3 regions of the Agromyces chromiiresistens genome follow, and region 3 is predicted to be linked to each of the others. Evidence: predicted binding sites of a transcription regulator. Region 3 holds the regulator's gene; each other region holds the start of a gene.
The links. Region 3 encodes LexA, which represses DNA repair genes until DNA is damaged. Its sites were predicted from a motif close to TCGAACANNTGTTCGA; they were not measured.
Positions count from the first base shown of each region.

Region 1: the regulator LexA is predicted to act here: its motif matches at 1,399-1,414, upstream of PX701_RS04530 (HNH endonuclease signature motif containing protein).
Region 2: the regulator LexA is predicted to act here: its motif matches at 1,668-1,683, upstream of uvrA (excinuclease ABC subunit UvrA).

Region 1 covers NZ_JARFNL010000002.1:59,849-63,122, reverse strand. The annotation lists tRNA gene PX701_RS04545 (tRNA-Gln) at 1-18, opposite strand, end outside; gene PX701_RS04540 (MarR family winged helix-turn-helix transcriptional regulator) at 156-653, shown strand; gene PX701_RS04535 (hypothetical protein) at 691-1,155, opposite strand; gene PX701_RS04530 (HNH endonuclease signature motif containing protein) at 1,433-2,947, shown strand; gene PX701_RS04525 (methionine ABC transporter permease) at 3,206-3,274, opposite strand, start outside.
Region 2 covers NZ_JARFNL010000006.1:300,810-304,083, forward strand. The annotation lists gene uvrB (excinuclease ABC subunit UvrB) at 1-1,616, shown strand, start outside; gene uvrA (excinuclease ABC subunit UvrA) at 1,738-3,274, shown strand, end outside.
Region 3 covers NZ_JARFNL010000004.1:1,709,832-1,713,105, reverse strand. The annotation lists gene PX701_RS15135 (histidinol-phosphate transaminase) at 1-711, opposite strand, end outside; gene PX701_RS15130 (LysM peptidoglycan-binding domain-containing protein) at 770-1,162, opposite strand; gene lexA (transcriptional repressor LexA) at 1,419-2,105, shown strand; gene PX701_RS15120 (alpha/beta fold hydrolase) at 2,208-2,969, opposite strand; gene metE (5-methyltetrahydropteroyltriglutamate--homocysteine S-methyltransferase) at 3,070-3,274, opposite strand, start outside.

The sequences.
Region 1 (3,274 bases), on a different contig from region 3:
CCGTTACACCATGGCGGAACGCGCGGGCGGCTCGGCTCGCGCGACATCAAGTCTGCCATGGCGGCCGGGGCCCGAACGGCGCCGGCCGCGGCCGTCAGAACGCCCGCCGAGGCATCCGCACCGGCTGACGCCCCGACCGGCGGGATAATGGCGAGGTGAGAGATGCTGACGAGGTCGACCGGATCGTCGACGACTGGGAGCGGGAGCGCCCCGATCTCGACTTCGCCCCGCTGCAGGTGCTCTCGCGGGTCGCGCGGCTCTCGAAGCACCTCGATCGCGCCCGCCGCCAGGCGTTCGCCCGGTCCGAGCTCGAGGCCAGCGAGTTCGACGTGCTCTCGGCGCTGCGCCGTGCCGGGGCGCCGTACCGGCTCTCCCCCAAGCAGTTGCTGCAGCAGACGCTCGTGTCGAGCGGCACGATGACGAACCGCATCGACCGGCTCGTCGAGCGCGGGCTGGTCACCCGCCAGACCGACCCCAACGACGGCCGCGGCATCCTCGTCGAGATGAGCCCCGCGGGGCTCACCCGTGTCGACGCCGCGATCACCCGGCTGGTCGACGCCGAGGCCGAGCTGCTGGCGCGACTGCCCGCGGCCGAGCAGAAGCGGCTCGCGGGCCTCCTGCGCAAGCTCAGCCTCGGGTTCGACGCGGGCTGAGCGCAGTCCGCCGGCGCCCTCGCCCGGAGGCACCCGGTCAGGCGTCGTCGTCGCGCGCGAACCAGCGGACGCCGCCGTCGTGCACGATGAACTGCGACCACACCTCGACGTGCTCGTTCCGGCAGGCCGCTGCCAGTCCGCACGCCCATTCGCGGTCGACAGGAGTGCTCCGCTCGGGACCGCGGCGCTCCCAGGCGAAGGCGACCCGCGTCGCCCCGATGAAGTCGCAGACGTACGCCACGCGGTTCGCCAGCAGCTGCGCGGCGGTGCCCTCGGGGGTCGGCCCGTCGGGGGCACCGGGGTAGTCGGCCATCGGCATCATGAGCAACTGGTAGCCCTCGTCATCGAAGAAGAGCGTCCACAATTGACGGCGGAACGCCCGCTGGATGAGCTCCTCGACCCGGTCCTGCAGTGCAGCGTCGGTCATCACGGGTACGTCGGGCAGATGCGGGTCGGTGCTGCACTGGCTCGTCGGTTCGGTGTCGGCGTCTCGGTCGGTCATGCGTCGATCCTGCGGGCGCGCCGGGGTGGTGCCGCCCGCGACGGCCCGATTCGTGACGGATGCCGCGGAGCAGCGCCTGTGGAGGATGGGTCGTGCGCCCGACTCCTCGGCGCATGCTCGAGGTGCCGTCTGCCGGGTGGGCCCTGGGCGGACCGGCGTCTCGCACCGACGTCCGGCCGCGTCCCGGGCCCGAACGTTCGCATTCGCAGCGCGTCGCGGCCGCGCATTCACTCGGCGAAACACTCGAACATTCATTCGAATCTTGATACGATGGGGCATGGCCTTCGACGAGCACACCACCTCCGTTCCCGGAGGACTCGCGGTGCCCGTCGCGCCGTCACCCGCAGCGTTCCCACCCCCCTCCGAGATGTCCCCGTTCGCTCGTGCGCAAGAGGGCCTCGCCGTCCTCGTCGACGCCGCCGTGCGAGCGCAACGCATCGAGGCGATGCATCGCGCCATGCACATCGACGTGATCGCGATGACCGTCGCCTTCGCACTGCGCCATGCCGGCGCATTCGTGTCGGCGTCGCTGTCGCCCGCGCGTCGCGACGAGATGGCGCGCCGCAGCGTCGTGGCCGAACTCGCGGCCGCGCTGCGAACCCCAGAGCGCACGATGCAGCGCGAGATCGACGAAGCGTGGGTGCTGTCGAACCAGCTGCCGGCCACCCTGTCGGCGCTGCGACGCGGCGAACTCACGATGCAGCACGCTCGGGTCATCGTCGGCGCCGGCTGCGATCTCGCCGACCGGCCGCGCGTGCGTGCCGAGCTCGACGAGCGCCTCGCCGCGCTCGGGGCCGACCTCACTGCGGCGAAACTGCGGGGCAAAGCCCGCCGACTTCGTGAAGAGCTCCTCGCCGAGACGACGTCAGAACGGCATCGGGCCGCCCGCGAGACCCGGCGAGTCGAATTCGAGCCCGCCACCGACGGCATGGCCTGGCTGCACGTGCTCCTGCCGGCGGCCGATGCGTTGAGCATCTTCGTGCGGCTCGACGACGCCGCACACACCGCCGCCGGCGCCGACGTCAGGGGCGTGAGCGGTCGGGTTGGCGGCGCCGGCCGCGGTGATGAAGACCGCAACCACGAGCAACTTCGCGCCGACTTCGCCGGCGACCTCCTCCGTTTCGGCCTTCTCCCCGCTGGCGACCGCGGAGCGGAGGCGATCGCGTCGGCGCGTGCGACGGTGCATGTCACCGTTCCGGTTTTCACGCTCATGGGGCTCGACGAGACGCCGGGGCACCTCGACGGCTACGGGCCGATCGACGCCGACACCGCACGACGCCTCACCGCGACCGCTCCCTCGTTCACCCGGTTGCTCACGCACCCCGTGACGGGCGCGGTGCTCGATGTCGACCGTGCGAGCTACCGACCGCCGGCCGACCTGCGCCGCTGGCTGCGGGTGCGAGACGGCACCTGCCGCTTCCCCGGCTGCAACAGGCCGGCGGGTCGCAGCGAGATCGATCACACCCGCGACTACGCCGACGGCAATCCGACCGCGCACGACAACCTCGCGCACCTCTGCGCCGGGCATCATCACCTGAAACACGAGACGGCCTGGTCGGTCGTGCACCGTGGCGGCGGCATCCTCGAGTGGCGCTCGTCTTCGGGGCGGGTCTACGCGACCCATCCGGCCGAACCGATACCGACGACACCACGGCCGGCCGATGACCGCGATCACCGTGATTGCCGCGATCACCGCGAGCCAACCGTGCCGGGTCGGGTTGCCGACGACGCATCGCGCCGGCCGAACGTCGAGCCGGACGGCGATGAGTACCCACCGAACGCGCCGTTCTGACCAGTCCCATCGACGCCACCGGGCCGATCACTGCACCGGGCCGATCACCACACCGGGCTGAGCACCGCAGGGCGCGCCACAGATCACACTGAACCGATCACCACGAGCCGATCATCACACCGGGTGATGACCGCAGAGCGCACCAGAGACCGCACCGGGTGAAGACCGCAGAGCGCAGATCACCGCCGAGCGCCGACGAACGGCGCCCACGACCGCCCGCGACCGCTGCGAACGAACGACTCGACGCCGTCCGAGCCGCTACCGGCGCATCACCTTGCGGGCGAGCCAGTTGCCGAGGAACTGCAGCGCCTGCACGAAGACCACGAT
Region 2 (3,274 bases), on a different contig from region 3:
ACGGCCTCGGCACGCCCGAGGAGTACCTCGGGGCGATGATGCCGCTGCAGGTCGGCCAACGGGTCGACCGCGACTGGCTCATCCGCAAGTTCGTCTCGATGCAGTACCAGCGCAACGACGTCGACTTCTCGCGGGGCACGTTCCGCGTGCGCGGCGACACGATCGAGATCATCCCCGTCTACGAAGAGCTGGCGATCCGCATCGAGATGTTCGGCGACGAGATCGAGGCGCTCTACAGCCTGCATCCGCTCACGGGGCAGATCGTCCGCCAGCTCGACGCGGTTCCCGTCTTCCCGGGATCGCACTACGTCGCATCGACCGACGTGATGCAGCGCGCCATCGGAACCATCCGCGACGAGCTCGACGAGCGCCTCGCCGAGCTCGAACGCGAGGGCAAGCTGCTCGAGGCGCAGCGGCTGCGCATGCGCACGACCTTCGACCTGGAGATGATGGAGCAGATCGGGTTCTGCTCGGGCATCGAGAACTACTCGCGGCACATCGACGGGCGCGCGCCCGGCGAAGCGCCGCACTGCCTGCTCGACTACTTCGCCGACGACTTCCTCGTCGTGATCGACGAGTCGCACGTGACGGTGCCGCAGATCGGTGCCATGTACGAGGGCGACTCGTCGCGCAAGCGCACCCTCGTCGAACACGGGTTCCGGCTGCCGAGCGCCCTCGACAACCGCCCCCTCAAGTGGGACGAGTTCAAGGCGCGCGTCGGCCAGACCGTGTACCTCTCCGCGACGCCGGGCCGATACGAGATGGGCATCGCCGACGGCGTCGTCGAGCAGATCATCCGGCCGACCGGCCTCGTCGATCCGCAGATCGTCGTGAAGCCGTCGAAGGGGCAGATCGACGACCTGCTCGAAGAGATCCGCAAGCGTGCCGAGCGCGACGAGCGAGTCCTCGTCACCACCCTCACGAAGAAGATGGCCGAAGAGCTCACCGACTTCCTCACCGAGGCCGGGGTCAGGGTGCGCTACCTGCACTCCGACGTCGACACGCTCCGGCGGGTCGAACTGCTCACCGAGCTTCGCGCAGGCGTCTACGACGTGCTCGTCGGCATCAACCTGCTGCGCGAGGGTCTCGACCTCCCCGAGGTGTCGCTCGTCGCGATCCTCGACGCCGACAAAGAGGGGTTCCTCCGGTCGTCGACCTCGCTCATCCAGACGATCGGGCGCGCCGCGCGCAACGTCTCGGGCGAGGTGCACATGTACGCCGACGTGCTCACCGACTCGATGAAGCAGGCGATCGACGAGACGACGCGTCGGCGCGACCGGCAGCTCGAGTACAACCGCGTCAACGGCATCGATCCCCAGCCACTGCGCAAGCGCATCGCCGACATCACCGAGGTGCTCGCGCGCGAAGAGGCCGACACCGCTGCGCTGCTCGCGGGCCGCGACGGCCGTAAGAAGTCGCCGGTGCCGAACCTCCGTACCGAAGGCATCGCCGCCGAGGGCGCGAACGACCTCGAAGAGCTCATCCGCGACCTCAACGACCAGATGCTCGAGGCGGCCGGCGAGCTCAAGTTCGAACTCGCCGCGCGACTGCGCGACGAGGTGTCCGAGCTCAAGCGCGAGCTCCGGCAGATGGAGAAGGCGGGGCACCTGGGCTGACGGGCACGGCGGGCGCGCTGCAGTCTCGACGGGGGCGCCCGCCGGTCCGATTCGAACATCTGTTCGCCGACAGCGCATCGGTCGAGGCATCCGTGTCGGTGGGTCTCTCTAGACTCGAAGGGTGCCAGTTTCACGTCTCGATGCCCATTCGCGCCTGAGTGTCCGCGGTGCCCGCGTGCACAACCTGCACAACGTCGACGTCGAGATCCCGCGCGACGCGATGGTCGTGTTCACAGGCCTCTCGGGTTCGGGCAAGTCGTCGCTCGCGTTCGACACGATCTTCGCCGAGGGGCAACGACGCTACGTCGAGTCGCTGTCGGCATACGCCCGGCAGTTCCTCGGGCAGGTCGACCGGCCCGACGTCGACTTCATCGAGGGCCTGAGCCCCGCCGTGTCGATCGACCAGAAGTCGACGAACCGCAACCCCCGCTCGACGGTCGGCACGATCACCGAGATCTACGACTACATGCGACTGCTGTGGGCGCGCATCGGCGTGCCGCACTGCCCGGTCTGCGGCGAGAAGATCCAGCGGCAGACGGTGCAGCAGATCGCCGACCGGCTGATGGAGCTCGAGGAGGGCACCCGGTTCCAGGTGCTGAGCCCCGTGGTGTCGAAGAAGAAGGGCGAGTTCGTCGACCTCTTCCGCGAACTGGCGGCGCAGGGCTATTCGCGTGCCGTCGTCGACGGCGAACTCATCCGCCTCGACGAGCCGCCGAAGCTCAAGAAGCAGATCAAGCACGACATCTCCGTCGTCGTCGACCGGCTCGTCGCCGGGCCCGACGTGCTGGGCCGGCTCACCGACTCGCTCGAGACGGCGCTCCGGCTCACCGACGGCCTGGTGCAGGTCAACTTCGTCGACGAGTCGGGTCCCGACGCCTGGCACACCTTCTCCGAGAAGCTCTCGTGCCCGAACCAGCACCCGATCCAGCTCACCGAGATCGAGCCGCGCACCTTCTCGTTCAACGCGCCGTTCGGCGCCTGTCCCGAGTGCTCCGGCCTCGGCACGCGCATGTCGGTCGACGAAGAGCTGCTGCTCGGCGACCCGGCCCTCTCGATCACCGACGGCGTCATCCTCCCGTGGACCTCGCAGGGCAAGAGCCTCTACAACTACTACGAGAAGCTGCTCGACGGGCTCGCCCGCGACCTCGGCTTCTCCCTCGACACGCCGTGGGCCGAGCTCCCCGACGAGGCACGGCAGGCGGTCCTGCGCGGGCAGAACTTCGAGGTCAAGGTGCGCTGGCGCAACCGGTACGGCCGTGAGATGAGCTACACCTCGGGCTTCGAGGGCGTCGTGCCGTACATCGAGCGGCAGTACCTCCAGGCCGAGACCGACGTGCAACGGGCGCGGTGGGCCGAGTACCTGCGCGAGGTGCCCTGCCCCGTGTGCGACGGCAAGCGGCTGAAGCCCGAGGTGCTGTCCGTGCTGATCCACGATCACAGCATCGCCGACGTCGGCCTGCTGAGCCTCACCGATGCGCGCGCATTCATGGACCGCCTCGAGCTCACCGATCGCGAGCAGGCCATCGGCGCCCAGGTGCTGCGCGAGATCAAGGTCCGCCTCGACTTCCTCATCCGGGTCGGCCTCAGCTACCTCGACCTCGCGCGCGCCGCCGGCACCCTCTCCGGCGGCGAGGCGCAGCGCATCCGCCTCGCCACGC
Region 3 (3,274 bases):
GCCGGCGAGGTAGCCGACGCGGGCGCCCGCGAACGCGAACGCCTTGCTCATCGTGCGGGAGACCACGAGCCGCGGCCGCCCCTCGAGCAGCGTGAGCGCACTCGGGGCACCGGGGTCGGCGAACTCGAAGTACGCCTCGTCGACGACGACGATGCCCCGTGCCGCGTCGGCGACGGCACGCACCGTGTCGAGCGACAGCGGCGTGCCCGTGGGATTGTTCGGTGCGCAGAGGAAGACGAGGTCGGGGTCGTGCTCGCGAACGGCGGCGACCGCCGTCTCGGCACTGAGCTCGAAGTCGTCGTCGCGGTCGGCGGCGATCCAGCGGGTGCCCGTGCCCGAGGCGAGCAGCGCGTACATGGAGTACGTCGGCGCGAATCCGAGCACCGAGCGGCCGGGCCCACCGAACGCCTGCAGCACCTGCTGCAGCACCTCGTTCGAGCCGTTGGCGGCCCAGATCTGCTCGGGTGCGAGCCCGTGGCCGAGGTAGCCGGCGAGCGCCTCTCGCAGCTCGGTGAACTCGCGATCGGGGTATCGGTTCAACCGGAGGATCGCGGCGGCGACTCGGGCGACGATGTCGTGCGCCACGTCCTCGGGGATGGCATGCGTGTTCTCGTTGACGTTGAGGGCGACGGGCACCGCCTTCTGCGGCGCACCGTACGGGTCGCGACCACGGAGGTCGTCGCGGATGGGGAGGTCGTCGAGACTCGTCACCGAACCAGCCTAGCCACGCGACCCGTGACGCCCCCGGCGTGCGACCTCGTATGACCGCCTACTCCGAAGCGGGGACCGCGAGGCGCTGGCCCGGCTCGATCGTCGCACCGTCGAGCCCGTTGAGCCGGACGATCTCGGCGATCGTGTCGCGCGGGTCGGCCGACGGGTCGATCGCCTCGGCGATCTCCCAGAGCGAGCCCCCGGCACCCACCGTGACGTACTGCAGCGAATCGCCCCCGGCCAGGTCGGCGGCCGCACCGCCGGCGTTCAGCACGGCTGCGAGCGCCCAGAGGACGATCGGCAGTGCGGCGAGGGTCGTGAAGACAGCGCGCCCGCGACGGGTCAGCCGGAGGCGGGTGCGCGGTGCACCCTCCGCACCGCCGTCGACACGGCCTGCGCGGGGCACCGGAACACCGGAACGGTACTCGTTCGTCACGATCGCTGCGCTCATGTCACCCTCCTGCGTGGGATCGCATCCGGCCCTCGGCCGGGAGGGCCGGATGCGAATCTCTGTTCCGAATATATCTTCGAACATCTTCGACTGCAAGCATCGGACTGCGGGTTTCTCGGGGAGCGATCTCGCGACACACTCGAACGAATGTTTGCCGCTCCCGCCGCATGTGGATACAGTTTCGAATGTCTGGGAACAGTCGATCAGACACCACCGACATCCGATCGCGAAGGCGGTCGCAACGAGGGGCGGAACCGTGAAGAGCGACAACGACGTGCGCGAGACCGGCAGGGCACGCCGCCGCAAGAGCCTGAGCGCGAAGCAGATCGCGATCCTCGAGGTCGTGCAGCGTTCGGTGGCGACACGCGGCTACCCGCCGAGCATGCGCGAGATCGGTGACGCCGTCGGCCTCGCATCGCTGTCGAGCGTCACGCACCAGCTCAACCAGCTCGAACTCGCCGGCTACCTGCGGCGCGATCCGAACCGCCCCCGCGCGCTCGAGGTGCTCATCGAGCTGCCGGGCCTCGACGAGCGACCTCCGTCGGCGGGCGATCCCGCGCCGGTCGGCGACGCGGCGATGGTCCCCCTCGTCGGCCGCATCGCGGCCGGCGTGCCGATCACGGCCGAGCAGCAGATCGACGAGGTGTTCCCGCTCCCCCGCCAGCTCGTCGGCAAGGGCGAGCTCTTCATCCTCAAGGTCGTCGGCGACTCGATGATCGACGCGGCCATCTGCGACGGCGACTGGGTGGTCGTGCGCTCGCAGCGCACCGCCGAGAACGGCGAGATCGTGGCCGCCATGCTCGACGGCGAGGCGACCGTCAAGGTGTTCCGCCAGCGCGACGGCCACACCTGGCTGCTGCCGCGCAACACCGCGTTCGAGCCGATCCTCGGCGACCAGGCCGAGGTCCTCGGCAAGGTCGTCGCCGTGCTGCGCGCGGTCTGAGCCCGCGGCCGCGCCGGCGGCGCGCGGTCTGAGCCCGCGGCCGCGCCGGCGGCGCGCGATCGGCGAGGCCGGGGACGTCGGGTGACGTGCGTCCGGAGGACGCTATGCGCTCGTCGCGCCTGCGGCGATCGCGCCCGCAGGCTGCGCCACCGAACGGAGCCAGCCGATCACCGCGTCCATGAACCCAGCATGATCGTCGCGGAAGACCGTGTGACCCGTGCCCGGCACCGTCGCGACGGTCATGCCCCGTCGGCGCAGGTCGGACGCGACGCGCTCGGTGATGAGCAGGCTCTTCTCGGCGAGCAGCACGAGCGTCGGGGCGACGAGTCGGGCCGGCGGCACCAGCGGCCTGGTGTCGGCGAAGCCCAGCACGGTCCGCTTGTCCCAGTCGCGGAGGGTCGCCAGTTCGATGTCGACGTCGACCGCGCTCCACTTCGGGTTCATCCGCACGAGCGCCCCGCGCCGCGGCCTCGGGGCGATCGCGAAGAAGGCCTTGTACGCCAGGCCGCGCAGGCCCGTCGGAAAGGCGAACGCGGGATCGACGTAGATCGCCGCCCGCGGCGCGAGCCGGTCGGCGACGAGGCTCGCGACGAGGCCGCCGAGCGAGTGCCCGAGCACGACGTCGGGGGGCCCGTCGAGCATGGGCTCGACCGTCTCGACCACGTCGTCGGCCCATGCGGCGGGCGAGTACCGACGCGCCCGCGGGCTGCGCCCGTGTCCGGCGAGGTCCACCGCGAGCACCCGGAAGCCCTGCGCCTCGAGTTCGTGCGTGACGCGGTGCCATGCGCGCGAGTCCGACATGATGCCGTGGATGAGGATGGCCGTGCGGGCGCCCGCGCCCGTCTCGTGAACCGCGAGTCGCATGCGATGACGGTACGCCGCCCGCCTGTGCATCGCCCCGGCGAACGATGCGAAGGCGCCGAGCATCGGGCGGATGCCGCTCACGCGGCATCCGCCCGCCGCCTCATCCGGCGACCGGCGCCGCGAGCCCGCGTGCGAGTCCGGCCCGCACCGCACGGGTCGCCTCGACGAGGTTCGCGAGCGACGCCACCGTCTCGTCGTAGCCGCGCGTCTTGAGACCGCAGTCGGGATTCACCCAGAGCCGCCCGGCGGGGATCGCCGCCGCCGCGCGCTCGAGCAGTTCCTGCAGCTCGGCCGTCGACGGCACG